Regions from separate parts of the Streptomyces sp. NPDC054765 genome, predicted to be linked through region 1. Evidence: riboswitches for the same ligand, from Rfam matches in the RefSeq annotation. Region 1 holds a riboswitch; each other region holds the start of a gene.

Region 1 (10,312 bases):
GGCGCCGGCGCCGGAGATGAATTGCTTGACGCCGGTGAGGAGGTAGCTGTCGCCGTCGCATACGGCGCGGGTGCGCAGTGCGGAGGCGTCCGAGCCGGCGCCCGGTTCGGTCAGGCAGTAGCTGCCCAGGTCCTCCATGGCGCACAGTCTGGGCAGCCATCGTTCGCGCTGGGCGGCGTCGCCGTAGTGGTCGATCATCCAGGCGACCATGTTGTGGATGGAGACGAAGCCGGCGATGGAGGGGCAGCCGGAGGCCAGCGTCTCGAAGATCAGGACGCCGTCGGCCCGGCTGAGCCCGCTGCCACCGGCCTCCTCCCGGACGTAGATGCCGCCGAGGCCGATCCCCGCGGCCTTGCGCAGGACGTCCACCGGGAAGTGTCTGTCCTGGTCCCACTGCACGGCGTTCGGGGTGAGGTGGTCCTGGGTGAAGTCGAGGGTGGCCACGACGAGGGCGAGCTGGTCGTCGGTGAGCATGGTGGTGGTCATGGCGCTCACTGCATGGTCGGGAGGGTGAAGCTCGCGCCCTCCTTGGCCCCGGAAGGCCAGCGCGAGGTGACGGTCTTGGTGCGGGTGTAGAAGCGGATCGCGTCCGGCCCGTGCTGGTTGAGGTCGCCGAAGCCGGATCGCTTCCAGCCGCCGAAGGTGTGGTAGGCGACCGGCACCGGGATGGGCACGTTCACGCCGACCATGCCGGTGTTCACCCGGCGGGTGAAGTCGCGGGCGGTGTCGCCGTCCCGGGTGAAGATCGCGACGCCGTTGCCGTACGGGTGCTCGCTGGGCAGCCGCAGTGCCTCCTCATAGTCGGCGGCCCGCACGACACACAGCACGGGGCCGAAGATCTCCTCCCGGTAGACGCGCATCTGCGGGGTGACCCGGTCGAAGAGCGAGGCGCCCATGAAGAAGCCGTTCTCGTGCCCAGTGAGCGTGAAGCCCCTTCCGTCCACGATGAGTTCTGCGCCTTCATTGACGCCGATGTCGACATAGCGGCGTACGCGGTCGAGGGCATCCCGGCTGACCAGCGGCCCGAAGTCGGCCTCGGGGTCGTCGCTGCGGCCGATGCGCAGCTGCCCGATCCGCTCCTTCAGCCGCTCCACCAGGGCATCCGCGGTGGTCTCGCCGACGGGGACGGCCACGGAGATCGCCATGCAGCGCTCTCCCGCCGAGCCGTAGCCCGCCCCGATCAGCGCGTCGACAGCCTGGTCGAGGTCGGCGTCCGGCATCACGATCATGTGGTTCTTGGCGCCGCCGAAGCACTGGGCACGCTTGCCGTGCGCGGCCGCGGTGGCGTAGATGTGCGCGGCGATCGGGGTCGAGCCGACGAAGCCGAGCGCACCGACCCGGGGGTCCGTCAGCAAGGTGTCGACGGCTTCCTTGCCCCCGTTGACGACGTTGAGGACGCCTGGCGGGAGGCCCGCCTCCAGGAACAGTTCGGCGAGCCGGAGCGGTACGGAGGGGTCGCGTTCGGAGGGTTTGAGGATGAAGGAGTTGCCGCAGGCCAGCGCGGGCGCGGCCTTCCACAGCGGGATCATCGCGGGGAAGTTGAACGGGGTGATGCCGGCGGTGACGCCGATGGGGCCGCGCAGGGAGTGCACGTCGATCCCGCTGCCGGCGTTGTCGGTGAACTCACCCTTGAGCAGATGCGGGATGCCGGCGGCGAATTCGACGACCTCCAGTCCGCGTTGCAGGTCTCCGTGGGCGTCGGCCACCGTCTTGCCGTGCTCGGACGACAGCAGTCGGGCGAGTGATTCCCTTTCCCCGTCGACCAGTTGGAGGAATGTCAGCAGCACGCGGGCTCGGCGTTGCGGATTCCATTCGCCCCACTCACGCTGAGCCTCGGCGGCATCGGCGATCGCCGCCTCGGTCTCGGCGCGGTCGGCGAGCGGGACACGCGCCTGGACCTCACCGGTGTTGGGGTCGTACACATCGCCATAGGTCCCGGAAGTGCCCGGGGTGTGCTTGCCGCCGATGAAATGTGCCAGTTCACGGACCATGAAAGCCTGCTCTCCGTCAGGTGAGATCCGGGGATGGCGCGCCGGCCCGGCACGGACGCCGGACGGCGTGCGCACGGGCAGCACGAGAAACGCAGGGCTGGGCAACCGTCAGATGCCGGTGATCGGTAGCCGTCGGTTTCGCCGGTCGAGAGCGTGGGTGCACACCGGTGCCATGCGTGTCTGCTCCATCCTCGTGGACAACACGGAACACCCCGCGGCCGGTATCCTGACTCCCGGATCAGCACACGCTCCCCGGCCTTCCCGACGGACTTCTCCGTCAGTGGCCGGTCTCTTTCGGGGAGCGCATTCCCCGGTCACAGTGGCGGGACCGCGCCGGAATCGCACCGGCTTCCCTGCACCGCGGGCCTTGCCCCCGAACATATAGTTGGACGTCCTAGTAAGTCCACCCCGCCACGGCCCGCACAAGAGCGCTTCGCAGTCGCGCACGCCGCCGGTTGCGGCCCGTGGAGCGGGCCTGGCCGGGATGTGCGCCTGCGGTCGCGCGCGCTCAGGCGTCTTGTTCGGCGACGGGGTAGGGCACGAAGGTGCTCCTGTTCTCGTCCACCGCGAGCCGGCGGTCCAGTGGCGGCACCGCCCGCTGCGGGCAGTCGGTGCGTTCGCAGATGCGGCAGCCCATGCCGATCGGGGTTGCCGCCGCGGCGTTGTCGAGGTCCAGGCCGTCGGAGTAGACCAGCCGGGAGGCGTGCCGGATCTCGCAGCCGAGGCCGATGGCGAAGGTCTTGCCGGGCTCGCCCCAGCCACCGCGGTGCCGGGTGATCGCGCGGGCGGTCCACAGGTAGCGCTGCCCGTCCGGCATCCCGGCGATCTGTACGTGGATACGGCCGGGGCCGCGAATGCCTCGTAGACGTTCCACAGGGGGCAGGTTCCGCCCGCGCGGGAGAAGTGGAAGGCCGTCGCGGACTGTCGTTTGGACATGTTTCCCGCGCGGTCGACGCGTACGACCTCGCCGGGGCGGATGCCGATCTTTGTGGCGAGTTCCTCGGCGGCGAGATCGGTGTCGTGGAGGTAGTTCCGGCGGCGGTAGAAGAATTCGCGGATCTCCTCATGTGCGGAACGGGGCAGTGCGGTGATGGTCTGCCCTCTTCCCTCCGCGGCTTCGGACAGCCGCTCGGCGAGCTGATGGTTGCGGCGGCCGAGATCGACCAGCACCCCGGCGACGGCCGGCCTGCGGGAGGCGAGTTCGGCGAGGTCGGAGGAGGACACCCGGTCGGCGGTGATCTCGTTGACGAGGGCATCACGCAAATCGGCGACCAGCCGGCTGGTGTCGTGCTCGGAGAAGAACCCCGCATCGACGCCGAACACCTCGGTGAGACGGAGCAGGACCGGGACGGTCAGCGGGCGCGAGTCGTGTTCCATCTGGTTGAGGTAACTGGGAGAGATCTCCAGCATCCGCGCCAGGGCCGCCTGGCTCAGGCACAGGGCCGACGGATCGTAAACGGGACCCCACAAACCTTCTTCAGCCCGGCGACGAGATCTGCGACCGCTGGAATTGCCCAGCCGGTGTTTCCCGGCGCCGGCCCCGCGCGTGCGCCGACGGCTGATGGCTGACGTTCAGAACGATCCGCTGGCGCTCCTTGAGCTTCCCACCGCCCGTCCGGCCATGACTCACCTCTTCAGCCAGGCGGAGAGATGTCGCGACTGGGGCTGTGCCGGGCTTCCGAATTCGATCGCTTCCGCGGCTTGGCTCCCCGCGGATCCGAGGTCGTCGTGCCGCTCAACGCCCTCCGCCGAGTCCGGCACGGCGCCGACCGCATCCAACCGCCACCAACGAGCCCACACCGTCGCGTTGGCGGCGATTCGGAGGGGCGCTTAGCGTGGGAGGGACGGCGGTTCGTACACAGTTTCCGTGCGCGCGGCCGGACCGCCCTCGACGTGGAGGACCGGGATGGCATCTGTCTCCTTCCTGCTCGTGGCCGTGATCCTCACGGCGCTGGCCTTCGACTTCACCAACGGGTTCCATGACACCGCCAACTCGATGGCCACCTCCATCGCCACCGGGGCGCTGAGCCCCCGGGTCGCCGTCGCCGTCGCAGGTCTGCTCAATCTGGGCGGCGCCTTCCTCTCCACGGAGGTGGCCAAGACGATCTCGGGCGGCATAGTCCAAGACAGCAAAGTGTCCCTGGTGATGATCTTCGCCGGGCTGATCGGGGCGATCCTGTGGAATCTGGTCACCTGGCTCCTCGGGCTGCCCTCCAGCTCGTCCCACGCCCTGTTCGGCGGGCTGATCGGCGCGGTGTGGGTGGGGGCCGGGGGTTCCGCGGTGCGCTTCGGCGCGATCATCGAGAAAATAGTGATCCCTGCGGTGGCCTCGCCGGTCGTGGCCTGCGTGATAGCGCTGCTGGCCACCTACCTCGCCTACATGATCACCCGGAGGACCTCGCGCCGCACCGTCGGGAAGGGCTTTCGCGCGGGACAGATCGGGTCTGCGTCCTTGGTGGCCCTGGCGCACGGCACCAATGACGCCCAGAAGACGATGGGGGTCATCACCCTGGCACTCATCTCGAGCGGGGTGCTCAGCCATGGCGCGGGGCCGCCCTGGTGGGTGGTGCTGAGCGCGGGCCTGGCGATCTCCCTGGGCACTTACGTGGGCGGCTGGCGAATTATCCGGACCATGGGTAAGGGACTCACCGACATCCAGGCCCCGCAGGGCTTCGCCGCCGAGACCAGCGCGACCGCGGTGATCCTGGCCTCGTCGCACCTGGGGTTCGCGCTGTCGACCACCCAGGTGTGCACGGGCAGCATCCTCGGCGCGGGGCTGGGCCGCAAGCTGGCACACGTGCACTGGGGCGTCGCCGGACGGATCGCGGTGTCCTGGCTGCTGACGCTGCCGTCCGCGGCCGCGGTGGGAGGCCTGGCAGCGTGGCTGGCCGACCAGGGCAACGTGGGGGTGGCCCTGGTCGCGGGCATCGCGCTGGCCGCCGCGGCGGGCTTCTACGTGCTCTCGCGCCGCCGTCCGGTGAGCCCGGAGAACGTCAATGAGGTGCCGGCACCTGCCGCGGAGCCCACCGTCAGGTCGGCCGCCTGAGCCGGGCGGGCCGTCGTCGAGGAAGGGGAGCGGGATGGACATCGACTGGGGCACTCTCGCCGGGGTCTTCGGTGTCAGCCTCGGGATCACCGTGGTGGTGGTCGTGATGTTCTCGCTCGGACTGGCCGCGTGGGCCCGCGCCGGGCACGGCGAGCCCGCCTCCGACGTGCCCCGGGGCCGGCACCAGAAGGTGGCGGCCGTCACGGCCGTGCTGTGCTTCGCCGCCTGCCTCTCGGTCGCGGCCTACGGGATCGACCTGATCGTTCCCGGCTGACTCCACCACACCACACCACTCCACCCGACCGGTATCCGGCGTGCCCCACACTCGGAGCACCGGTGGAGACAGACGTCAAGAGCACGGAGCCGCAACGGGGGGAGCAGGGGGCGTTCACCGTGCGCGCGCGTCACCAGGGCTGCGGGGCTCTGGGGATCAACGCCATCAGCCTGCCAACTCCGGCCGCCGTACGCGCGGATGCTGCCCTGTTCCCACAGCGGCGGTGCCCACAGCTGAACGCACTCGGACCGTCACGGGCCTCACCAGAGCTTGCCCCGTCGCTTCCCCCTGGGCCAACACCCAGCAAATCATCCACGAGCAGGCCGCATTACCCATCAACCGTGCTGGGACAAACGCTCTTTACGTCGATTGCCACCAGCGATGCCGTGAGCACGCAGCGCCACCGGCATGCCCGCGGGAGCGCACGGCCCAGCGTGCGCCGTGCACTGCATCGCCGCAATCTGGACGCATGACCTATCGGTGCGCGACGAAAGGTGACCCATGAAGTTCGCAGTCATCGGCGGTACCGGTCTGATCGGGTCGCAGGTCGTGAATAAGCTGAACGCCGCCGGGCACGAGGCCGTGCCGCACTCGCCGGCCACAGGTGTCGACGTGATCACCGGCCAGGGCGTGGAGGAGGCGGTGGCCGGAGCAGACGGCATCGTCAATCTGACGAATTCCCCGACCTTCGACGACGCCTCTCCCGCCTTCTTCCAGACCTCGATGGACAACCTCCTGGCCGCCGGCCACAAAGGCGGGGTGGGGCACTTCGTCATCCTCTCGATCGTCGGCGCGGACCAGGTGCCCGGCCTCGCCTATTACCGTGCCAAGGTCTTGCAGGAAGACATCCTCAAGGCCGGGCCGATCCCCTATTCGATCGTCCACGCCACCCAGTTCATGGAGTTCATCGACGCCTTCATGTCCTGGACCACCGAGGGCGACACCGTCCGCCTGCCCACCACCCCACTCCAGCCGATCGCCGCCCAGGACGTCGCCGACACCGTCGCCGAAGTCGCCGCCGGTACCCCTCTGAACGGAACCCTCGACGTCGGCGGTCCCGACGTCCGTCCCCTCGACGAACTCGGCCGGATCACCCTGAACGCCCGACCCGACGGCCGCACGGTCATCACCGACGACACCGCCGGCATGTTCGCCGCCGTCGACGGCGATGTGCTCACCACCAAGGGCAACGCACGCATCGCCCCCACCCACTACACCGACTGGCTCACCTGACGCGGCCGGACCACCACTGGAGACCTCGCCATGTCGCACAACGAACAGGTGGCAGACAGCGCCGAGGGTCAACCGCGCTCGGAAGCATGGAAGACGGCGCTCACCGTGCTGCAATCGGCGAAACCGCCGTTCATTCCTGAGGGGGCGGAGGCGATGACGGTTGTCGTCGAGTTCCCTCCCGGCGATCCCGGCACCCCTCCGCACCGGCACTCGGGACCTGCCTTCGGCTACATGCTCGAAGGGGAGATGCTCTTCGAGCTGGAAGGTGAGCCGGAGCGGGTGATCCAGGCCGGGGAGACGTTCTGGGAGCCGGGCGGCGATGTCATCCACTACCAGGACGGAAACAACCGGACGGACTCCCGGAGCCGCTTCCTCGTCACCATGATGTGCGCACCGGGTCAGCCCATGCTCACTCTGGCCGACGACGAAGAGCTGGCCCGGCGCCGGCACCTACGAGCTCCCCGCCCAGGCACGTGACCCGCCACTGACAGCCGGTGCATCTGCGGAGGACGGGCAAAGGACGGGCAATTACCATGGACAAATATCCCCATCAGGGGCTTGAACAGGGGCGGAGGCTCTGCCGACCGCTCCGCAGCCCGAGCGCAGCGCGGCGCTCTCCAGCGCCCCGCGCTCTCTGATGCGCTTCTCGGATTTCCCAGGGAGCATTCCCATGGCTGGTCAAACCGCCTCCATCATCCTCGAACCCGAGGCACAGGAGCTCGCCGACGCAACCTCGCAACATCCGTTCCTGTACGAGCTGGATCCGACCGCAGCCCGCAAGGTGCTCGACGACCTCCAGGCCGCGCCGGTCGACAAGCTGCCGGCCGACGAGGAGTGGGTTTCGGTTCCGGCAGCGGTGGGCGATGTACGGGTACGCATCGTCAAGCCGCAGGGCGCCACCGGAACGCTGCCCGTGGTGTTGTACATGCACGGCGGTGGCTGGGTGCTGGGCAATGCCGGTACCCACGACCGCCTGGTGCGCGAGTTGGCGGTCGGCGCCCGTGCGGCAGTGGCCTTCGTGGAGTACACGCCGTCGCCCGAGGCGCACTATCCGGTGGCCATCGAGCAGGGCTACGCCACCGCGCAGTGGATCGTCCGCGAGGGGGCGTCCAAGGGGCTGGATGCACAGCGCATGGCAGTGGCCGGGGAATCGGTCGGCGGGAACATGACCGCCGCACTCGCCCTCATGGCCAAGGAGCGCGGTGACGTCAACTTCGTACAGCAGTCGATGTACTACCCGGTCACGGATGCGGCCATGAACACCGGTTCCTACGACCAATTCGCCACCGGCTACTACCTGAGCCGCAAGCTGATGGAATGGTTCTGGGACGCCTACACGACCGACCCGGACCAACGCGCGGAGATCACCGCGTCTCCCAACCACGCCACCGTCGAACAGCTCTCCGGCCTGCCGCCCGCCCTGCTGATCGTCGACGAGGCCGACGTGCTGCGCGATGAGGGCGAGGCGTACGCCGCCAAGCTCCGAGCAGCCGACGTGCCGGTGACCACGGTGCGCTACGACGGCACGGTCCACGACTTCATGATGCTCAACTCGCTGAGTGACTCCAAAGCCGCTCGCGGAGCCATCGACCAGGCAACGACGTTCCTGCGCAACGCACTCGGAACCGCCCAGGACTGATTCGTCGGGCGCTGAGAGACGAAGAGGTCACTCATGCTTCCTCAATCCATGCTCGCGCTCGTAGCCGGAAAGGTCGGCGAGCCTACCGATGTCCTGCGGCTGGAATCCCTGCCTGTGCCCACGCCGGAAGCCGGGCAGGCGTTGATCCGTGTGAAGGCGACTCCGATCCACGCCAGTGATCTGCACGTGCTGCGCGGCCGTTACGGTTTCTCCCCCGAGTTTCCCGCTGTCGGGGGTCACATGGAGTGCGTGGGCCGTATTGAGGCCCTGGGCCCGGATACCGAGGGACTAAAGATCGGTGAGCGTGTGGTGGCCGTTGCTGTCCCGGCGGTACCCGGGCCGCCGCATGTGACCGGCACTTGGCAGGAATACCTTGTTGCCGATACACACAGGCTTCTGCCGGTCCCCGGCCATCTGAGCGACTCCAGCGCCTGCCAACTCGCCGTCAACCCGTTGACCGCGCTGCTCCTCGTGACGCGCGAACTCGACGTACAGCCGGGTGAATGGTTGTTGCAGACGGCCGCGGGCTCCACCGTCGGCCGGCTCGTCATCCAGCTGTCCAGGCATCTGGGTATGCGCACGGTCAATGTCGTGCGGCGACGTGGTGCCGTTGAGGAGATCAAGGCGCTCGGTGGTGACGAGGTCATCTGCACCGAGGACGAGGACCTGTTGCAGCGGGTGGCCGAGATTGCAGGACCGGCCGGCGTGCGCAAGGCCATCGACTGTGTCGCGGGACCCGTAGGTGCCCAGGTATTCCAGGCCTTGGCTCCGGGGGGAGAGACCGTGGTCTACGGCGCGCTCTCCACCCATCGGCAGACTGATCCGGCAGCGCTGACGATCCCGCTGCAGGCACGCTCGCTCATCTACGAGACCAAAGCGGTCCGTGGCTTCTGGCTGAACCGCTGGTTCGGCACTGCCTCACCTGAGGATGCGCTGCACGCGCTGTCCCAGGTCCGCAGTCTCGTCGCTGAGGAAGTGCTGAGCATCCCCCAGGGCCGGCCGTTCCCGCTCGAACGCTTCACTGAAGCCATCACACTCGCCGAAACACCCGCACATGACGCCAAGCCCCTCTTCGTCTTCGCAGACGGCCGGGACGAAGACGACAGGTAGGACGCGGCCCCGACGATCGGTCACCTGTCCGTGATCACCGGATAGGGCACATGGCTGCGCCGGTCCGGGTCGACGGCCAGCCGTCCGCCGGCCGGGGGCCGGGCCCGCTGGGCGCAGTCCTGGCGTTCGCAGATGCGGCAGCCCAGTCCGATCGGCGTTGCGGAGCTCGGATCGTCGAGTGCGGTGCCTTCCGCGTACACCAGGCGAGGGGCGTGCCGGAGTTCGCAGCCCAGCGCGACGGCGAAGTCGGCGCGTGGCGCGCGGTGTCCGAAGCCGCCTCGGGTGACGGTACGCGCCACCCAGAAGTAGCGCTTGCCGTCGGGCATTTCGGCGACCTGGGTGAGGATGCGGCCGGGTGCGGAGAACGCTTCGTAGACCGTCCAGAGCGGGCAGGTGCCGCCGAGGCGGGAGAAGTGGAAGTCGGTGGCGGACTGCCGTTTGGAGATGTTGCCGGCGCGGTCGACGCGCAGGAAGGAGAACGGCACGCCGCGGTGGCCGGTGCGCTGGAGGGTGGACAGCCGGTGGCACACGGTCTCGAAGCCGACGCCGAAGCGGGCCTGGAGCAGTTCGACGTCATAGCGGAGCTCTTCGGCCGCCTGGTGGAAGGCGGTGTACGGCATGAGGAGGGCGCCGGCGAAGTAGTTGGCCAGCCCGATCCGGGCCAGCCCCGCCGACTGGGACGAGCCCAGTTCGCTACCGGTCACCAGGGCGTCCAGCAGCGGGGCATGTTCCAGGAAGGCCAGCTGGGTGGCGAGTTGGAAGGCGCGCTGTCCTTCGCTGAGCCACGGTGACAGCAGGAGCAGCCCGCTGTCGGCGTCGAAGCGGCGTGCGTCGGCCGACCGTTCCGGCGCTGCCTGGACCACCTTGAGGTGATGGCGTTCGGCGAGCCGGTCGGTCAGCGCGTCGGCTGTTCGTCCCGCGGTACCGAGCCCCAGGCGTTCGGCGGTCCGCTCGGCCTCGGTGTCCAGTTCCTCGAAGTGGTTGTGGTGGGCGTAGAAGAAGTCCCGTACTTCGTCGTG
Region 2 (10,312 bases), on a different contig from region 1:
CACGGACGGCCGCGGGCAGCCGGGCGTAGGCGGCGCCCAGCTCCTGGACCGCCTCCACGATGCCGGTGCGCGGCACCCCGGTGTAGCCCACCACCAGGGCGGGGGCGGCCCGTTCGGGCCGGGCGTGGTAGCGCCGGCCGCCGGGCACCAGCACCGATCGCTCCAGCGCCCGCCCGACCAGCGCGGCCTCGTCGACCCGGCGTGGCAGCCGCACATACGCGTGCAGCCCCGCCGCCGAGCCGATGATGCGGGCACCGGGCAGGAAACGGCGTACGGACTGCTCCAGACACTCGCGTCGCAGGCGGTAGTGAGCCCGCCGGCAGCGCAGATGGCGGTCGAAGTGCCCCGAGCGCAGGAGGTCGGCGAACGCGAGCTGGGTGAGGACGTCGGAGCCCAGATCGCGGTGCGAGCGGGTCCGCTCCACTGCGGCGAGCAGCCGGGCCGGCACCGCCAGCCAGCCGAAGCGCAGGCCGGGAGCGAGTGACTTGCTCGCCGTGCCTGCGTACACGACGCGTTCGGGGGCGAGGCGCTGGAGGGCGAGGGGGCGCGCGCCGCGCTCCAGCCACAGATCACCGTCGTAGTCGTCCTCGATCACCCAGGAGCCGGTCTCGCGGGCCCAGCGGACCAGGGCCTCCCGGCGGGACGGTGACAGGGTCACGCCGGTGGGGAACTGGTGGGCGGGGGTGACGAGTACGGCGCGTACGCCGGTCGCGGCGAGCGCCTCGACGTCGATGCCCTCCTCATCCACGGGGACCGGCACCGGCCGCAGGCCCACTTCCCGGATGAACTGCCGCTGACGGTGGTGGCAGGGGTCCTCCATCGCGATCCGGTCGATACCGGAGCCGGACAGCACGGTGCACAGCAGCCCGAGCGCCTGCGCGAAACCGGACACCACCATGACCTGCCCGGGGGTGGTCAGCACACCGCGCGCCCGGCCGAGGTAGCGGGCCAGCTCCTCGCGCAGCCCCTCGGCCCCGGACACCGGCGGGTAGTCGAGGTCCCCCGGCTCGGCCGACTGCAGGGCGCGCTGGTAGGAGGCGAGCCACTCGCGGTGCGGGAAACCGGCGACCCGGGGCGTACCGGTCCGCAGGTCCCAGCGCACCGGCGGCGCCGGACGGTCATCGAGCAGCGTCGGCAGGGCGGGAGCGGTCAGGTGCTGTGCCACGCGGGTGCCGGAGCCCTGGACGGCCTCCAGATAGCCCTCGGCGATCAGCCGGCCGTAGGCCTCGACCACCACACTGCGGGAAACCCCCACGTCCTCGGCGAGTTGCCGGCTGGACGGCAGCCGGGTGCCCGGATGCAGCACACCCGCGGAGATCTCCCCTCTGATTCTGCCCTCGATCTGGGCGGTCAGCGGTTCTTCGGATTCCCGCGACACATCGATCAACGCGTGCCAGGTCATTCTTTTCCCTCTCCGGGAAAGTGGACTGGAGTCACTGGAGACAATTGGTCTGGCCGACGCTCCGCACCGGATCGCAGAATTACCCCGTTGCCGAGCCTGCCGGAACTGCCGAATGGGCTGAATGGGCCGAAAAAGGGGATGCCGTATGACCGTGACACCTCGGGAAAAGTCCTGGCCGGTCATTCTCACGGCTCTGCTGACGGGAAATGATCTCCCGGCGGACGACACCGCATGGGCCATGGACCAGGTGATGCGGGGCGGTGCGACGCCCGCACAACTGGCGGGTCTGCTGGTGGCCCTGCGCGCGAAGGGCGAGACCGTGGCGGAGGTCGAAGGACTCGTCCGCGCCATGTACGACCACGCGGTGCCCCTCGACGTCCCGGGCCCGGCCCTCGACATCGTCGGCACCGGCGGCGACCGCTCCCACAGCGTCAACATCTCCACGATGTCCGCGATCGTCGCGGCGGGAGCCGGCGCGCGGGTCGTCAAGCACGGCAACCGCTCCGCGTCCTCCGCGTGCGGCTCGGCCGACGTACTCGAACAGCTCGGTGTGGCCCTGGACCTGCCGGTCCCCGACATCGCCGGACTGGTCCCGGAGGTCGGCATCACCTTCTGTTTCGCCCCGCTGTTCCACCCGTCCGTACGTCATGCCGCCACACCCCGCAGGGAACTGGGCATCCCGACGGTCTTCAACGCGCTCGGCCCGCTGACCAATCCGGCGCGCCCGACCGCGCAGGCGGTCGGTGTGGCGGACGCCAGGATGGCGCCGCTGCTCGCCGGTGTACTGGCCCGGCGCGGGGTCGGTGCGCTGGTCTTCCGCGGCGACGACGGGCTCGACGAGCTGACGGTCACCACCACCTCCACCGTCTGGTCGGTCCTCGAAGGGCAGGTGCGCAAGGAGGTGTTCGACCCGCGCGACGTCGGCGTCCCGTACTCCCCGCCCCAGGCGCTGCGCGGTGGCGACGCCGCCCACAACGCGGAGGTGGCGCGGGCGCTGCTGCGAGGCGAGCGGGGACCGGTGCGCGATGCCGTGCTGCTGTCGGCCGCCGCCGGACTCGCGGCGCTCGAACCCTCCCACCGGCCGGTCACCGAGCGCATCGCCGCCGGGATGGCGCGCGGTGCGCGGGCGATCGACACGGGAGCTGCGGCCGCGGTCCTGGAGCGCTGGGCGGCCGTCTCCACCAAGCTCGCCGCGGCGGGCTGAGCCGGCCGGCACCGCGGCCGGTCCCTGCCCGGACCCGCCGCGGTGGTGCACCGCATCCCGCCACGCGGCCCGCTCAGCGCCGCCCCGCTTCCCGCAACGCGCTCAGCATCGGGCCGGGCCCGCCCCGCCCTGCCACCAGGGCCTCGCCCACCAGCACGGCATCCGCACCGTGGGCGGCCAGCGCGGACACGTCCTGCGGACCGCGGATACCGGACTCCGCAATGCGCACCACGCCCGCCGGGACGAGGGGCGCGAGCCGTGCGAAGGTGCCGCGGTCGACCGCCAGGGTCTTCAGGTTGCGGGCGTTGATGCCGATCACCGAGGCGTGCACGGCGAGTGCACGCTCGATCTCGTGTTCGTCATGCACCTCCGTCAGCACGGTGAGCCCCAGCTCCCGCGCCAGCTGCGTCAGCTCCGCGAGCTGGTGCTGCTCCAGCGCCGCCACGATCAGCAGCGCCAGGTCGGCACCATGCGCCCGCGCCTCCCACAGCTGATACGGCGTCACGACAAAGTCCTTGCGCAGCACGGGAATCCGCACCGCGGCGCGTACGGCGTCGAGGTCACCGAGCGTGCCGTGGAACCGCCGCTGCTCGGTGAGCACACTGACGGCCGCGGCGCCGGACCGCTCGTACCCCCGGGCCAGCTCCGCCGGGTCGGCGATGTCGGCCAGCGGCCCCTTGGACGGGCTGGCCCGCTTCACCTCGGCGATGACCTGGACACCGCCGGCCGAGCGCAGCGCCGCGGCGGCGTCCAGCGGGGCCGGCGCATCCGCGACGCGAGCACGCAGCTCCCCCTCGGGCAGCCGGCGTTGCCGCTCCGTCAGGTCTTCGCGTACACCGCCGATGATCTCGTCCAGCATGGTCATGGAGGTCCGTTCCTTCCGGTGGCAAACAGGGGGAAACGCCGCGCGCCGCAGGGGGTTGGTCCACGGCGCGGGCCCTCCCGGTTCGATGGGCAACGGCGGCGCCGTCACCTTCACTTGCTCAGCGGCCCGCCCCGGTACGGAGCAGGGTCCCGGCCGACGCCGGGTGATTCACCTGCGCCCGCCCCTGGCCCGTACGGGGCTTGCCTGTACGGACTTGCCCGTACGGACTTGCCCGCGCGGGACAGGGCCGACGAGGCACGGCCGGCGAGGCATTCCCGTTCCCCTTCTCTCTGCGGCCACGGCGCGTGCACCCGTCCGCACGTCTAGCTAGGCCTGGGGCTGGGCCTGGACCTGGAACGGGACCATTTGCATCAATTGCCCTCCTGGAGCACGGACGCCGTCCCGCACGGCATTCCCGCTCGGACGTCAGCCGCAGCATGACAGCGTCGGCGGTTTCACGCCGGGCGGGCATGACGCTAGGAGGTCGATTTATCGGTGGCTTATCGGACCCTTAGAGAAGGGGGCCGGCGTCCAGAGAAAGGGGCCGGCGTCCCATCGGGCGAGAACGGGGAGGTACGCCCACACGTCGACGAGGGGCGCTCGCGCCGGGGCCGCACCCGCGCCACCGCAACATCACACCGAGGCCGCCACTGCCACCACTGCCACCGAAGTCACCACTGTCACCGAAGTCACTGAAGTAACTGAAGATCAAACAGAGTAGGATCATTGCCCCCAAATCACCGCAAACTCGACACCACCACACCGAGCGGTGGGCGCCAAAACGCGCAGGCAGGGCCATGGATCCCGATCGCGGCATCCCGCCCGAGTGGGGCCGTTTGAACGATCAAAGTAGCGGGGGGCTAGCATATGAGCACCGCCTAGCTCGAAAGATAAGCCTGTGACTGTCAATGACGACTCGTTCACCAGTTGGAAAAACCGCGAGGAGATCGCGGAGTCGATGATCCCGATCATCGGGAAGCTGCACCGGGAGCGGGACGTCACGGTCCTGCTTCACAGCCGCTCCTTGGTGAACAAGTCGGTGGTCAGCATCCTCAAGACCCACCGCTTCGCCCGGCAGATCGCCGGTGTGGAACTCTCGGTCACCGAGACGCTGCCGTTCCTGCAGGCGCTCACCACGCTCGATCTCGGCCCGTCCCAGATCGACATCGCCCTGCTCGCGGAGACGTACCGGACCGACGACCGCGGTCTGTCGGTGGAGGAGTTCACCGCCGAGGCCGTCGACGGCGCCACGGGTGCCGACAGGATCGAGCGCCGTGAGCCGCGCGATGTCGTCCTCTACGGGTTCGGCCGGATAGGCCGCCTCGTCGCCCGCCTGCTCATCGAGAAGGCCGGCTCCGGCAACGGTCTGCGGCTGCGCGCCCTCGTCGTCCGCCGGGGCGGCGACCAGGACATCGTCAAGCGCGCCTCGCTGCTGCGCCGCGACTCGATCCACGGGCAGTTCCAGGGCACGATCACCGTCGACGAGGCGAACAGCACGATCATCGCCAACGGCAACGAGATCAAGGTGATCTACGCCAACGACCCCGCGGAGATCGACTACACGGCGTACGGCATCAAGGACGCCATCCTCATCGACAACACCGGCAAGTGGCGCGACCGCGAGGGCCTGTCGGAGCACCTGCGCCCCGGCATCGACAAGGTCGTGCTGACCGCGCCGGGCAAGGGCGACGTCCCCAACATCGTGCACGGCGTCAACCACGACACCATCAAGCCGGACGAGCAGATCCTGTCCTGTGCGTCCTGCACCACCAACGCGATCGTCCCGCCGCTGAAGGCGATGGCGGACGAGTACGGCGTGCTGCGCGGCCACGTGGAGACCGTCCACTCGTTCACCAACGACCAGAACCTGCTGGACAACTACCACAAGGCCGACCGCCGGGGCCGCTCGGCGCCGCTCAACATGGTGATCACCGAGACCGGTGCCGCCTCCGCCGTCGCCAAGGCGCTGCCCGACCTCAAGGCGCCGATCACCGGCAGCTCGATCCGTGTCCCGGTGCCGGATGTCTCGATCGCGATCCTCAGCCTGCGGCTCGGCCGGGAGACCACCCGCGAGGAGGTCCTCGACTATCTCCGTGATGTGTCGCTGACCTCGCCGCTCAAGCGCCAGATCGACTTCACCACCGCCCCCGACGCGGTCTCCAGCGACTTCATGGGCTCGCGCCACGCCTCGATCATCGATGCCGGTGCCACCAAGGTCGACGGCGACAACGCCATCCTCTACCTCTGGTACGACAACGAGTTCGGCTACTCCTGCCAGGTCATCCGCGTCGTCCAGCACGTCTCCGGGGTGGAGTACCCAACCTACCCGGCCCCGGCTGCCTGATCTCCGCGAACGGTCCGGCCCTCCGGCGCCCCGCATGCCGCCGCCCGGCATGCGGGGCACCGGCATGTGGGGCGCCGGCATGCGGGGCGCCGGCATGCCCGGGGCGTCGGCATGCCCGGGGCACGCTGGCATCCGCGGCACCGGCGAGACGGCGAAGCGGACAGGCGGCCCGGCTCCGGCGCCGCCTTGTCCACCCTGGACCCGCAGCTGGTTCAGCCCGCCCGCCCGCCGGACGGGGTGTCGCAAGAGGGAACCCGGTGGAAGTCCGGGACTGCCTCCCCGCGGTGAGTGGGAACGACCGCGTTCGCATGCGTCACCGGAGCACCTCCGTACTCCGGTCGGCCGCAATCACACTGCGGAGGGGGAACGCGACGAGTAGCGCGACCAGGACGAGGAGTGCGCTGGCCCAGAGCGGCCCGAGGTTGCCTGCTGCGGTGCTGAGGGTGGTCGCGGCGATGAGGGGCCCCACGGCGGCTCCGACGTTGAGTGCCGCGGTCGCGTACGAGCCGGCCATGACGGGGGCTTCTGCTGCCTCGTAAAGGACCCGCGTGATCAAAGTGCTGCCCAGTGCGAACGAGAGGGCGCCTTGCACGAACACGAGGACGAGCAGCGCGGTCGGCCGGTCGGCCAGCACGGCCAAGGCCGGCCAGCCGATGAGCAGCAGGGGACCACCGACGGCGATGACCAGGCCGGGGCGCCGGTCGGACCACCTGCCGGCAAGGGTGACACCGGCGAGGGAACCGGCGCCGAAGAGCACCAGAACGAGGGAGATCCACAGTTCGCCCAGGCCGGCGGTGTGGGTCACGACGGGGGCGAGGAAAGTGAAGCTTGCGAAGGTTGCCGCATTCACCAGTGCGCCGAGCAACATGACGAGGATCAATCGCGGTTTGCGGAGTTGTGCGAGCTCCGATCGCAAGGACGGCGCGTCGGTCGTGAGCTTGTCCGCCCTGCGCGCCGGGATTGCTTTAATGATGCCGAGGGCAGCGGGAAGACAGAGGGCAGCGACGGCCCAGAAGCCGGCGCGCCATCCGAGGAGCGTGCCCAGTACTGATCCCCCTGGTACTCCGGCGATCGTGGCCACCGTAGTGCCGGACAGCAGCACCGCGAGTGCGCGTCCCTTCTTGTCGGGAGAGACAAGCGTCGCGGCAGTCGTCAAGGCCACGGCGAGGAATCCCGCGTTCGCGAGCGCCGCGACGACCCGCGTCGCGAACAGGATCGGGAAGCTCGAAGTGGCAGCTGCCACCGCATGGGCCGTCAGGAACACGACGACGAATCCGAGGAGGCTGTTCCGTTCCGGCCAGTTGCGGGCGAGCCCGGCCATGAGCGGGGCGCCGACGATCATCCCGATCGCGAAGGCTGAGGTGAGCGTGCCTGCTGCCCCGACGGTCACATCGAGATCTGAGGCGATGTCCGGCAACAGGCCGGCCAGCATGAATTCGGAAGTGCCCATAGCGAAGATCGCCACGGCAAGCATGTACAGCGGGAGCGGCATCGAGTGACTCCGAGGTGAGAGAAGCACGAGAAGAGACGTCTCGTCACCGCGGTCAGCACCCAAAGGCGCACTCGTCCGGCCGCAGACGCGGCGGGACGACAGAGCTACGAACTCAGTGGTTCAGGGGGCTGACGGCGTGACCGAAAACCCCCACCGTGGATGCCTCAGGGCTCGACATGCCCCGCACGCTACCCGACCGATGCCTGACGAAGCACGTCGGTATCACCGAACTGCCCGGCTGGGAGGGCTGCCCGCCATGCGCAACGATGCCGCCCGGATCCTCGACGGCCCCGCCTGCTTCAACCGGCCGGGCCCCAGGGTGGTCCGGGGCGCGCAGAAATTGGCACCCCTCCCCGCTTGATGGCCCTCGGCGCCCCTGCCAAGCCTCCGTACGGCCCGCCGAACCCCGTCGGCCGGACGGCGACTCCGACCCGATTTCCCGCCCTGGCGTCGCACAACTCGGCATCTCCACCCGGCACTCCGGGCACCTTGCTCAGCGTGCCCCACACCGGACGGGGCGGCGTGCCGTGTTTCCGGTGTCTCATCTCACGGTCCGGCATGTGAACAGAGGTGTCCGGCCCGGCGGCCACGTTCTACGCTGGCCGGGCAATTGGTTCGCCCCGTCCGCCAGACGGGCCGCGTCGTAAGAGGGAACCCGGTGGGAATCCGGGACTGCCCCGCAGCGGTGAGTGGGAACGACCGCCGTCATACGCACTGGATCCGGGAAGCGGATCCGGGAAGCGACGGCCAGTAGGTGCCCGCCGGAACACTCCGGCAGGCGCGCCCACGAGTCCGAAGACCTGCCCGTTGCCCGTGCACACCCATGTGTGGACGGATATCCCGGTGACCTCGAGGGCGGGTCGGCGTACATACCAGGCGGACACGTGCGTCGCAGACACACCGTGCTTCCGCCGGGTTCGTCACCCCTTCGCGTGCCTCGTTCCATCTCCGGGACTTCATGACACGTATTCGCGAAGGAGAGTTCCGTGACAGCGAAGTCCGCAGCCGCGGCAGCACGGGCCACCGTGTACGGCTACCCCCGCCAGGGACAGCACCGGGAACTGAAGAAGGCCATTGAGGGCTACTGGAAGGGCACGGTCACCGCCGACGCCCTGAAGGAGACCGCCCGCACCCTGCGCCGTACAAACTGGCAGCAACTGGCCGGCGCCGGCATCCACGAGGTGCCCACCGGTGACTTCTCGTACTACGACCACGTGCTGGACACCAGCGTCATGGTCGGCGCTGTCCCGGACCGCCACCGCGACGCCGTCGCAGCCGACGCCCTCGACGGCTACTTCGCCATGGCCCGCGGCACCCAGGACGTGGCGCCGCTGGAGATGACCAAGTGGTTCGACACCAACTACCACTACCTCGTCCCCGAACTGGGACCGGACACCGTCTTCACCGCCGACTCCACCAAGCAGGTCGCCGAGCTGACGGAAGCCTTCGCACTCGGCCTCACCACCCGGCCGGTGCTCGTCGGACCGGTCACCTACCTCCTGCTGGCGAAGCCCGCCCCGGGGGTGGCTGCCGACTTCGAGCCGCTGACGCTCCTGGACCGGCTGCTGCCGGTCTACGCCGAGGTCCTCGCCGACCTGCGCGCCGCCGGCGCCGAGTGGGTGCAGCTCGACGAGCCCGCCCTCGTCCAGGACCGCACCCCGGCCGAGCTGAACTCCGCCGCCCGCGCCTACCGCGACCTGGGTGCCCTCACCGACCGCCCGAAGCTGCTGGTCGCCTCGTACTTCGACCGGCTCGGCGACGCCCTGCCCGTCCTGGCCAAGGCCCCGGTGGACGGTCTCGCGCTCGACTTCACCGACACGGCCGCCGCCAACCTCGACGCCCTGGCCGCGGTCGGCGGCCTGCCGGGCAAGCGCCTGGTGGCAGGCGTGGTCAACGGCCGCAACATCTGGATCAACGACCTGGAGAAGTCGCTGTCCACCCTCGGCACCCTGCTCGGCCTCGCCGACCGGGTCGACGTGGCCGCCTCCTGCTCCTTCCTGCACGTCCCGCTGGACGCCACCGCCGAGCGCGACATCGACCCGCAGATCGCCCGCTGGCTCGCCTTCGCCAAACAGAAGACGGCCGAGCTGGTGACCCTGGCACGGGGTCTGTCGCAGGGCACCGACACCATCGCCGCCGAACTCGCCGCCAACCGCGCCGACCTGGCCTCCCGCGCGAACTCCGCCCTCACCCACGACCCGGCCGTGCGCGCCCGCACCACCGCCGTCACCGACGCCGACGGCCGCCGCTGCGCGCCGTACGCCGAGCGCACGACGGCCCAACGGGCCCACCTCGGGCTGCCACTGCTGCCCACCACCACCATCGGCTCCTTCCCCCAGACCAACGAACTGCGCACCGCCCGCGCCGACCTGCGCACGGGACGGACCGACACCGCCGGATACAACGACCGCATCGCGGCCGAGATCCGCGACGTCCTCGCCTTCCAGGAGAAGGCCGGCCTCGACGTCCTGGTGCACGGCGAGCCCGAACGCAACGACATGGTCCAGTACTTCGCCGAACAGCTCACCGGCTACCTGGCCACCCAGCACGGCTGGGTCCAGTCCTACGGCACCCGCTACGTCCGCCCGCCGGTCCTGGCCGGCGACATCTCCCGCCCCGAGCCGATGACGGTCCGCTGGACCTCCTACGCCCAGTCGCAAACCGACCGCCCCGTCAAGGGCATGCTCACCGGCCCCGTCACCATGCTCGCCTGGTCCTTCGTCCGCGACGACCAGCCACTCGCCGACACCGCCCGCCAGGTCGCCCTCGCCCTGCGCGACGAAGTGAACGACCTCGAAACCGCCGGCACCTCGGTCATCCAGGTCGACGAACCCGCCCTGCGCGAAACACTGCCGCTGCGCACCGCCGACCACGCCGCATATCTGGCCTGGGCCACCGAGGCGTTCCGCCTCACCACCAGCGGCGTACAGGACCGCACCCAGATCCACACCCACATGTGCTACGCCGAATTCGGCGACATCGTCCAGGCCATCGACGACCTAGAC
Region 3 (10,312 bases), on a different contig from region 1:
CGGCGATGTCCGATACCGCCGGCGCCGCGAGCGCACAGGTGGCACGGGCCGGCGGTGCGGACTTCCGCTTCCCGGCGGCCAGTACGGCACCCGGCCCCGCGGCCAGCAGCGCGGCCGCCTCGGCCACGCTCGGCGTTCCGACGGCGGCCGCCGCGGCCGTGGACGGCTCCGGTACCCGTACGGCCGCCAGGGCCGCCGCCGGGAACGACCGCAACGGCACCCCCAGCTCCCGGGCCGCCCCGGTCAGTCCGGGTTCGGACGCCTTGGCCGTCACCGTGGCCAGCGCCACGATCTGCCCGGTGGCGTACCCCGCCGCCGCGCAAGTGGCCGTGACCAGCTCCAGGACCTCGGACACCGGGACACCACGGCGCGCCCCCACGCCGGCGACCAGCGGCGCGGTCGGCCCGCCGGCCCCGCCGTCCGCCCGGCGGGTCATACCGCGACGGCTCCCCGGCCGAAGGAGGCCCGGCCGGGCCGGCCCGCCAGGACCGCGGTGAGCCCCGTGGACCCGGCCGGGACCGGCTCCTTGGGCCACCGGCCGCCGGGCGCCACCGGCCCGGCCGCCCCGCCGTCGCCTCCGCGCGTCACCGGGCGGTGCTCCGGACCGCTGCGCTCCGTGCCGCGCTCGCCACCAGCCGCCCGGCCAGCGACGGTTCGGCGGCCCAGTGCACATGCAGATACGAGGCATGCACCCCGCCGCTCACAAAGCCCTCCACCCGCCGCTCCGGGTGCGTCAGCCCCCACGCCGGGTCCGCGCCCGAGCCCGGCTCCAGCACCGTGCGGTGGAACTCATGGCCGCGCACCCGGGTCCCGGCCGTCGCCAGCGCGTTGTCCCGCAGCGCCACCGCCTCGCGGTAGCCGAGGGTGAGCCGCTCGGTCATCCGCGCCTCGGCCGGCAGCACCCCGCACATCGGCTTCCCGTCGAGCGACCGGGAAAGGTAGAGCAGCCCGGCGCATTCGGCGGAGACCGGCGCCCCGGAGGCGGCCAGCGCGGCCACCTCGGCGCGCAGCGGTGCGTTCGCCGACAGATCCGGCGCATATATCTCCGGGAAGCCGCCGCCGATCACCAACCCCTGGGTACCGGGCGGCAGTTGTTCATCCCGCAGCGGGTCGAAAGGAGCCACCTCGGCGCCCGCCGCGGCCAGCAGCTCGGCGTGCTCGGCGTACGAGAAGGTGAACGCGGCGCCGCCCGCGATGGCGATCAGCGGCTTTCCCGGGGAGGCCACCCGGGCGGCGGCCCCCTCGGCCGCCGGGTCCCAGGGGGCGTCCGGCAGCTCCGGCACCGTGTGCGCCAGCGCCAGCAGCGCCTGCAGATCGCAGCCTTCGCGGACCCGCGCGGCGAGTTCGCCCACCGACTCCACGGCCTCGGCCCGCCGCTCGGCGACCGGCACCAGGCCCAGGTGACGGGACGGCGTACCGGCCCGCCCGTCCCGGCGCAGCGCGCCCAGCACCGGCACACCGGAGGAGTCCATCGCCTCCCGCAGCAGCTCCTCGTGCCGGTCCGAGCCGACCTTGTTGAGGATCACCCCGGCCAGCCGTACCTGTGGATCCCAGGAGGCGAAACCGTGCACCAGCGCGGCCACCGACCTCGACTGCGAGGACGCGTCCACCACCAGCACCACCGGTGCCCGCAGCAGCTTGGCCACCTGCGCCGTCGAGGACAGCTCGCCCATGCCGGACGCCCCGTCGAACAGCCCCATCACGCCCTCCACGAGCGCGAGATCGGCGCCCGCCGCGCCATGCAGGAACAGCGGCGCGATCCGGCCGGGCCCGCACAGATAGGCGTCCAGATTGCGGCCGGGACGGCCGGTGGCGAGGGAGTGATAGCCCGGATCGATGTAGTCGGGGCCCACCTTGTGCGGCGACACCACGAGCCCGGCTTCGGCGAACGCCGCCATCAGGCCGGTGGCCACCGTCGTCTTGCCGGCTCCCGACGACGGCGCGGCGATCACCAGCCGGGGGATCGAGCCACCGCTCATACCGCGCTCACCCGCTTCACCATTCGATGCCCCGCTGGCCCTTCTGGCCGGTGTCCATCGGGTGCTTGACCTTGGTCATGTCCGTCACCAGATCCGCGAAGTCCAGCAGCGGTTCGGGGGCGCCCCGCCCGGTGATGACGACATGCTGGGTACCGGGGCGGTCGCGCAGCGCCGACACCACCTCGTCGGTGTCGATCCAGCCCCACTTCAGCGGGTAGGCGAACTCGTCCAGCACCAGCAGCTTGTACGTCTCCGCGGCCAGGTCCCGCTTGACCTGCTCCCAGCCCTCGCGCGCCGCCTCCTCGCTGGAGGCGATGTCGCGCTGGACCCAGGACCAGCCCTCGCCCATCTTGTGCCAGGCGACGGTGCCGCCCTCGCCGGACTCCCCGAGCACCTTCAGCGCCCGCTCCTCGCCGACCTTCCACTTGGCCGACTTCACGAACTGGAACACCCCGACCGGCCAGCCCTGGTTCCAGGCGCGCAGCGCCAGCCCGAAGGCGGCGGTGGACTTGCCCTTGCCCTGGCCGGTGTGGACGAACACCAGCGGACGGTTGCGGCGCTGGCGGGTGGTGAGCCCGTCGTTCGGTACGACGGACGGCTGTCCCTGCGGCATTACGCGGCCTTCCTGTTGCCTTGCACGGTCCGTACGAGCGCGGAGACACTGTCCGCGCGCAGTTCGTCGAGGGTGACCGCGGTGCCCTGCAGCTCACGGGCCAGCTCGCCGGCCAGACCCAGCCGCACCGGCCCGGCCTCGCAGTCCACGACCACCGAAGCGGTGCCCGCACCGGCCAGCAGCCGGGCCGCGCGGGCGGCCCGCACCACGGGCTCCGGGCCGCCGGTCGCCCGTCCGTCGGTGACGACCACGAGCAGCGGCCGCCGCGAGGCGTCCCGCATCCGCTCCACCCGCAGTACCTCATGGGCCCGCAGCAGCCCCTCCGACAGCGGCGTACGGCCGCCCGTCGGCAGCTGCTCCAGCCGGGCCGCACCCGCCTCGACCGAGGAGGTCGGGGGCAGCACCAGCTCGGCGCCGCTGCCCCGGAAGGTGACCATGCCGATCTTGTCGCGCCGCTGGTAGGCGTCCAGCAGCAGCGAGAGCACCGCGCCCTTGACCGCGCCCATCCGCTTGCGCGCCGCCATCGACCCGGACGCGTCCACGACGAACAGGACCAGATTGCCCTCCCGCCCCTCACGCACCGCCTCGCGCAGATCGTCCCGGCGCACCACCAGGCCCCGCCCGTGGCGCCCGCGGGCCCGCTGGTGCGGCGCGGCGGCCTGCACCGTCGCCGCGAGGTGCAGCTTGCCCAGGGCGCCGTGCGGGCGCCGCGCCCCGGTCGTCCGGCCGTGCGCGGTCCGTGCCCGCGACCTGCGGCCGTCCGCGCCCTCGCCCAGGCCCGGCACATCCAGCCGCCGGGTACGGAACGGCTCGCCGGCGCCGACGGCCGCCTTCTCCCCGCCCGCGGCCGGAGTGCCCTCCTGGGCCTGCTCCGGGGCCGCGGGCTGCTCCTCGGGCCGCTCGGGGGCCCCGGGGGACTCCGGAGCCTGCGGGGTCTCCCGCTCCTGCTGGTGCGGGAGTTCGGGCTGCTGCGTGGGTGAAGACTCCTCCGGGCCGCCGTCCCCGCCGTCCTGTGGCGGCTGTCCGCCACCGTCCGGGCCGCCCCCGCCGGGGCCGCCGTCCGGCCCGTCCGGGTCCGGGTCGTCATCGCCGTCCGTGCTCTCGTCCGCCCCGCCGAACTCCTCCAGCGTCCGGTCGAGCTTGTCCTCGTCCAGGCCGGGCGCGTCGAAGGGGTTACGGCGCCGGCGGTGCGGCAGCGCCAGCAGCGCGGCCTGCCGTACGTCCTCCTCCAGGACGTCGGTCCGCCCCGCCCACGCGGCCAGCGCCGTGGCGGTCCGCGCCATCACGATGTCCGCACGCATCCCGTCCACCTCGAACGCCGCGCAGGTCGCCGCGATCTGCCGCAGCGCCGCATCCCCCAGGGTCACGTCCGGCAGCAACTCCCGTGCCGCGGTGATGCGGTGGCGCAGCGCGTCCTCCTCGGCGGCCCAGCGCGCCGCGAAGCCGGCCGGATCGGCGTCGTACGCCAGCCGGCGCCGGACCACCGCCACCCGCCGGTCGGGCTCGCGCGAGGCGGCGACCTCGACGGTGAGACCGAACCGGTCCAGCAGCTGCGGCCGCAGCTCGCCCTCTTCGGGGTTCATGGTGCCGACGAGCAGGAAGCGCGCCGCATGCCGTACGGAGACGCCCTCGCGCTCCACGTAGGAGGCGCCCATCGCGGCCGCGTCCAAGAGGAGGTCGATGAGATGGTCGTGCAAGAGGTTGACCTCGTCGACGTACAGGATCCCTCGGTGTGCGTCCGCCAGCAGGCCCGGTTCGAAGGCCTTGACGCCCTCGGCGAGCGCGCGCTCGATGTCGAGCGCACCGGCCAACCGGTCCTCCGAGGCGCCCACCGGAAGCTCGACCATACGGGCCGGGCGGGACTCGCCCGGACGGATCTCGTGCGGCCCATCGGGACATTGCGGGTCCGGCGCGGTGGGATCGCAGCTGAAGCGGCAGCCCGGGACAACCGCAACGTCGGGCAGGAGATCTGCCAGCGCGCGCACGGCGGTGCTCTTGGCCGTCCCCTTCTCGCCACGGACGAGGACTCCGCCCACCGCAGGGCTGACGGCGTTGAGCAGCAGCGCCAGCCGTAGCTCGTCCATGCCGACGACGGCGGTGAACGGATACCGGGTGCTCATCTGGTGATCACTCCTTCGAGTGGGTTTGGTCCGTTGCCGGTCGAACTGGGTGCTCTATACGGCACGTTTGTGCCCTTGGCCCTGCCTGAGCAGGGGTGGTCCGCTGCTGCACGAACACCTCGTGGAGCTGCTGCGTTGCTCCCCGCGCTCGCGGGGGTGATGTCGTGCCTTCGGGGCCCTCATGGCGCCCCCGGAGGCACGAACGGCAGCCCCTCCGGTACCCCCTGCTCGATCAGCCGCAGCAGCGCGCCGGTGTCGGCGTGCTCCTCGATCAGATCGCCGAGCCGGTCCAGCTGCTCTTCGCGCAGGGCGGCGAAGCTGGTGCCGGGGGCGGGGACGAACGCCCGGCCCGCGTCCGCCGCGACCCGCCGCAGGAAGGCCCGCCGGAAGCCGTCGCTCTCCAGCGAACCGTGCCAGTGCGTGCCCCATACGGAGCCGGACCGGCACCCGTCCAGGCTGCGCCCTTGGCCGTCGGACATGAACGCCTCGTCCCCGCCGGTCACTTCGGCGACCCCGTGGTGGATCTCGTAGCCCGCCACCGGCTCGCCCAGTGCCTCGCCGACCGGCCGGGCCAAGGTCTTCTCCGCCGCGAACCGCACCCGTACGGGCAGCAGCCCCAGCCCGTCGACCGCGCCCGCCTTCGACTCGATGTCGTCCTCGATGCGCTCGCCCAGCATCTGGAAACCGCCGCAGATGCCCAGCACCGGGCGGCCCTCGGCGGCCCGCCGGGCGACCGCGTCCGCGAGCCCGCGCTCGCGCAGCCACTGCAGCGCCCGGACCGTGCCCCGGGTCCCCGGCAGCACCACCAGGTCCGCGTCGGCCAGCTCCTCGGCCCGGTCCACGAACCGCACCACCACACCCGGTTCCGCGGCCAGCGCATCCACGTCCGTGAAGTTCGACATCAGCGGTACGGCGGCGACCGCCACCCGCAGCACCTCGGCGCCGTGCGGCGGGGCCACCACGCTCTCGCGCACCGCGCCGCGCAGCGACACCCTCAGCCCGTCCTCCTCGTCGATGCCGAGCCCGTGGGAGAAGGGCAGCACACCGAGCGTTTGCCGCCCCGTGAGACCGCGCAGCATCTCCAGCCCCGGCTCCAGCAGCGACACATCGCCCCGGAACTTGTTGACCAGATAGCCCGCGAGAAGCGCCTGGTCCTCCTTGGACAGCAGCGCGGTGGTGCCGAAGAAGGAGGCGAACACACCGCCGCGGTCGATGTCGCCGACCACGACCACCGGGATCCGGGCGGCCCGTGCGAGGCCCATGTTCACGATGTCCGTACGCCGCAGATTGATCTCGGCGGGGCTGCCGGCGCCCTCACAGATCACTGCGTCGTACGTCCGCCGCAGCTCCTGGAGGCAGTCGGTGACCGTGCCGAGCAACTGCTCCCGGTGCCCCGCGTACTGCGTCTTCCCGGGGGACGGCCCCCCGGACCCCCCGAAGTACCCCCGGGCGCTGAGCTCGCCCACCGGCTTCCCCAGCAGCACCACCTGGCTGCTGCGGTCACTGCCCGGTTTGAGCAGGACGGGATTCATCAGCGCGGTCGGCTCCACCCGCGCCGCGGCGGCCTGCATCGCCTGGGCCCGCCCGATCTCCGCGCCCTCACGCGTGACGAACGAATTCAGCGACATGTTCTGCGCCTTGAACGGCGCCACCCGCACGCCCTGGCGGGCCAGCCAGCGGCAGATCCCCGCCGTCACCACGCTCTTGCCGGCGTCGGACGTCGTACCGGCCACCAACAGGCCACCGCCGACGGCCCCGCCTGATGCCTTCCACCGCCCGTTCACCGGGTCCTCCTCCTGCGCCGGGACCCCGGCCGTTGTGAGCCGTACGCGCCGCTGCCACCACGGCCCGGCGCGTCACCGCACCCGCCCGCCCCCCGAAGCGGGGCGGGCAGCGGGGAAAAAACGGTCTGCGGCGTCATGCCCGGCCCGCCTTGCGCCCCCGGGCCACCGCTGCCCGCACCGCGCCGGCCACCGGCCGCGCCGCCACCGTCGTCACCAGCGCCAGCACGCTCACCCGCCGCGAGAGCCGCACCGCCCGCTCGATGTCGGCCACCGCGACCGGCGGCGCCCCGTCGTTGAGCACCGGACGGTGTTCCACCCGCCCGCCGTACGCCAGCGTGCCGCCCAGCCGCACGCCCAGCGCGCCCGCGAACGACGCCTCCACCGGGCCCGCGTTGGGGCTGGGGTGCGCGCCGCCGTCCGCCTGCCAGGCCCGCAGCGCACCGCGCCGGCCGGGGCCCGCGAGCACGGTCAGCGCGGCGGTCAGCCGGGAGCCGGGCCAGCCGGCGACATCGTCAAGGCGGGCCGAGGCCCAGCCGAAACGGCGGTGGCGCGGCGACTTGTGCCCCACCATCGCGTCCAGGGTGTTCACCGCCCGGAACGCCACCAGGCCGGGCACCCCGCCCAGCGCGCCCCAGACCAGGGCGCCCACCACGGCGTCCGAGGTGTTCTCGGCGACCGACTCCACCACCGCGCGGGCCATCTGCGGCCCGTCCAGCGCCTGTGGATCGCGCCCGCACAGATGCGGCAGCCGCTCCCGTGCCACGTCCAGGTCACCCGCCGTCAGCGCACCGCCGACGGCCCGCGCCTCCCGGCCGAGCGAGGTGCCGCCCAGCACGGCCCAGACCGTCGCCGCGGTCAGCGCGATGTGGGCGCCGCCGCGCAGCGGAGCCGGGACGGCGGCCCGTACGGCGCGCTGCGCCAGCGCGGCACCGGCAGCGGCACCGCCGGCGCACAGCACGGCATGCACCGCCCCGTATCCGCGGTGATCGCGCCACAGCCGGCGCTCGACGGCGCCCGCGGCCCGGCCGAAGGCGGCCACCGGATGGCCGCGCCGTGGGTCCGCCGCGATCAGGTCGCCGAGAAAGCCGAGAGCCGCGCCGCACGCATATCCCGCGTGTTCGCCGCGCATCGGATCAGACCGCCGCTACGGCGTGTCCACCACGTCCTGCCCGGCCCGCGACGCCTCGAAGGGGCCCTGCGGCAGCGGGCAGTGGAACTCTTGAAAGGCGGCCGGGCATGGCGGTATGTCCTCACTCAGGGTCCGCGCCCTGGCTCGACGTGACGGCGACAAGAGTCTCCTGGCTCCCGGATCGGCGACTCCTCCGGCCTTCCAGTCCCTGCCTGCGCCGTCGGACGCAGGCGAGGCGGACCGTGGCCTTCGCTGGAGGAACGCTCCCCGGTGACAGTGGCGGGACCGCGCCGGATTCGCACCGGACTTCCTCAGCTGTCGCCGTATGGCCCGCGCAGTCCACCACGCCCCGCGAATGCCCGTCAACTCCCCCTTGACCTGCGACGCTGCCCTGTGGCACGGCCTGTGGTGCACGCCACAGCGTGGCAGCCGCGTCACAGACGGTTGCCCGCGCCCCTGATCCCGCGTCACTATCTGGTGCACGGCGGTGACGGGGCCGCCGGAAGGGGGCCGGGGGATGCCGCAGCGCGCTGACCGCCACGAGATCCGCATCAGGATCACGGGCACGAACAATCCTGACCAGGACATCGAGGACCTCAAGGCGTGGCTGGAGCGCGAGCCGTGGCTGGACCGGAGGCAGCACGACTGGGCGCTGCGGCCGCGGCCGGCGGACGAGGGCGACGACGGCCCCGGCGAGATGGCCGCCGGCGTCGACGATCTGATCCTGGTCATCGTCGGTGCGGTCGCCACCGAGATCACCAAGAGCCTGAGCATCGCCCTGCAGGAGTGGCTGCGACGACGCCGCGAGGAACGGGACACCGGCGAACGGCCCGCCGTCGCGGTCGGCGGCGGTGACGAGGACCTGCGCGCGCTCGGCGACGCGGGCCCGGACGCCCCGTCCCCCGAACACCCCGATCCCGGCAGTCCGGCGGACGGGAGCGGCAGCACCGCCGGGGACTGAGCCGGATGTCCGAATACGACGCACGGGGCAAGGGCAACCGGGCGCTGCTGATCTGTGTCGACGACTACCGCACCCTGCGCCCGCTCCCCGCGGTGAAGGACAACGCCCAGGCCCTGGAGCGGGCCCTGCTCGCCCCCGGCACCGATCTGTTCACCGAGGGCGAGGTCGTCATCTGCCGCCCCCAGGAGCCCTGGGAGGTGGAACAGGCGCTGGACACCGTCACCCAGGAGGCACGCGGGCTGCTGCTGGTGTACTTCTCCGGCCACGGGCGGGTGGGCCGCGACGGCGGCAATCTGCACCTCATGGTCGGTGCCTCGGAACGGCGTCACAAGACCGTCTCCTGGCAGGACATGGTGCTGTCCTATCTGGACAACGCGCGGGCCGACCGCATCGTGATCGTCCTGGAGTGCTGCTACGCCGGCAACGCGAGCGAGGCCTTCCACTCCTGCCGCAAGCCCACGTCGCTGCTGATGGCCGCGCAGCCCAACCGCCGTATCTTCAGCGGCGAGGAACCCGCCGGGGGCAGCGTCTTCACCCGTGCCGTGGCGCAGACCCTGGAGCGGGGCCTGCCCGGCAAGCGGTGCGTCACCTTCGAGGACCTCGTCCGGGAGCTGCGCGAGCGGCTGGCCGGCGAACGGACCCCGATGGGCGACGTGTGGGAGCCGCGCTCGGCCAAGCAGAACACCGTCGACGATGTCATCCTGTCCTTCGCCACCCCCGAGGCCCGGCCCCCGACCCCGCTGCGGATCCGCTTACGCCGCCGGCTGAAGTCGTACCTGCGGCACTGGCCCGGAATCCTGCTGGTCCTGGCGGTCGTCCTCGTACCGGCCACCACGGGCGTCGTCCTGCTGAACCTCCCGAACGCCGAAGCACCCTGCCCGCCCGCCCTCGAACTGCGGCTGCTCACCGCCCCCGAGGCCGAACCCGCGCTGCGCCAGGCGGCCTTCGACTACGAGATGTCCCAGGCCAACACCCGTCCGCTCCGCGGTGAGGGCGACCTCCCCGACGGCTGCCGGCGCGCCCAGATCACCGTCTACTCCGCCGCCAGGGACCAGATCGACCGGGGCTTCGCGGCCGCCGACCGCTGGCAGGGCGAGGCACGCGGCACCGGCCGGGGCCGGCCGGACGACCAGGGCACCGACCCCCTCTACCGGCCGGGACCGCAGCCCGACATCTGGATCCCGGAATCCACCGCCGACTACGACGAGGCCCGCCGCGGTATGCCCCTCAAGGGCTCCCCGGCCACGCTGCACTACGTGGCCCCGGTCGCCTACACCCCCCTCGTCGTCGGCATCCCGGCGCACCGGCGGCTGGACGACGTCGAACCGGCCGGCGCCTCCTGGCCGGAGCTGCTCACCGGGACCGACAGCGCCCACCAAGACCTCAGGCTCCTGCGGCCGAGCCCCGTACTGTCCGGCACCGGTCTGCTGCACACCGTCGGCCTCTACCTCGCCCACGACGGCCCGGACGCCGCCTCGCCGGGTGCGCCCGACCCCGCCCTCGCCCGGCAGGCCGAGGAGCGGCTCTCCGCCCCGGGCAGCCAGTACGCGGGCAGTACCGAACTGCTGTGTTCGCTGCGCCCCGACACGGACGCGGCCGGCTCCGTCGACCGGACGAAGTCCGCGCCGCTGGTGTCGGAGAAGTCCCTCGCCGACTACAACCTCGGCCACGCCATCGGCAGTTGCCCGGCCCTGGACTCCCCGCTCCCGCTGCGCGACCGGTACGT

Evidence for each region. Region 1 has a riboswitch for cobalamin ahead of ACWGJY_RS07920 (CoA-acylating methylmalonate-semialdehyde dehydrogenase). Riboswitches for the same ligand answer to the same signal wherever they lie in the genome.
Region 2: it holds a riboswitch for cobalamin, as region 1 does, so the genes downstream of both, metE (5-methyltetrahydropteroyltriglutamate--homocysteine S-methyltransferase) here and ACWGJY_RS07920 (CoA-acylating methylmalonate-semialdehyde dehydrogenase) in region 1, are expected to answer to the same signal.
Region 3: it holds a riboswitch for cobalamin, as region 1 does, so the genes downstream of both, ACWGJY_RS25045 (cobalamin biosynthesis protein) here and ACWGJY_RS07920 (CoA-acylating methylmalonate-semialdehyde dehydrogenase) in region 1, are expected to answer to the same signal.

Annotation. Positions count from the first base shown of each region.
Region 1 is NZ_JBSHBP010000008.1:64,936-75,247, forward strand. Features, by position in the region: gene ACWGJY_RS07915 (acyl-CoA dehydrogenase family protein) at 1-486, opposite strand, end outside; gene ACWGJY_RS07920 (CoA-acylating methylmalonate-semialdehyde dehydrogenase) at 492-1,991, opposite strand; cobalamin riboswitch at 2,191-2,369, opposite strand; partial or broken gene ACWGJY_RS07925 (short-chain fatty acyl-CoA regulator family protein) at 2,500-3,461, opposite strand; gene ACWGJY_RS07930 (anion permease) at 3,898-5,037, shown strand; gene ACWGJY_RS07935 (hypothetical protein) at 5,072-5,311, shown strand; gene ACWGJY_RS07940 (SDR family oxidoreductase) at 5,813-6,544, shown strand; gene ACWGJY_RS07945 (cupin domain-containing protein) at 6,575-7,021, shown strand; gene ACWGJY_RS07950 (alpha/beta hydrolase) at 7,215-8,183, shown strand; gene ACWGJY_RS07955 (zinc-dependent alcohol dehydrogenase family protein) at 8,232-9,293, shown strand; gene ACWGJY_RS07960 (short-chain fatty acyl-CoA regulator family protein) at 9,314-10,312, opposite strand, start outside.
Region 2 is NZ_JBSHBP010000057.1:8,953-19,264, reverse strand. Features, by position in the region: gene pdxR (MocR-like pyridoxine biosynthesis transcription factor PdxR) at 1-1,402, opposite strand, end outside; gene trpD (anthranilate phosphoribosyltransferase) at 1,548-2,606, shown strand; gene trpC (indole-3-glycerol phosphate synthase TrpC) at 2,680-3,471, opposite strand; gene ACWGJY_RS28675 (glyceraldehyde-3-phosphate dehydrogenase) at 4,370-5,815, shown strand; gene ACWGJY_RS28670 (Cmx/CmrA family chloramphenicol efflux MFS transporter) at 6,129-7,307, opposite strand; cobalamin riboswitch at 7,902-8,129, shown strand; gene metE (5-methyltetrahydropteroyltriglutamate--homocysteine S-methyltransferase) at 8,294-10,312, shown strand, end outside.
Region 3 is NZ_JBSHBP010000043.1:33,378-43,689, forward strand. Features, by position in the region: gene ACWGJY_RS25015 (cobalamin biosynthesis protein) at 1-436, opposite strand, end outside; gene ACWGJY_RS25020 (hypothetical protein) at 433-588, opposite strand; gene ACWGJY_RS25025 (cobyrinate a,c-diamide synthase) at 585-1,979, opposite strand; gene cobO (cob(I)yrinic acid a,c-diamide adenosyltransferase) at 1,996-2,592, opposite strand; gene ACWGJY_RS25035 (putative cobaltochelatase) at 2,592-4,712, opposite strand; gene ACWGJY_RS25040 (cobyric acid synthase) at 4,892-6,496, opposite strand; gene ACWGJY_RS25045 (cobalamin biosynthesis protein) at 6,630-7,625, opposite strand; cobalamin riboswitch at 7,789-7,937, opposite strand; gene ACWGJY_RS25050 (hypothetical protein) at 8,143-8,586, shown strand; gene ACWGJY_RS25055 (caspase family protein) at 8,592-10,312, shown strand, end outside.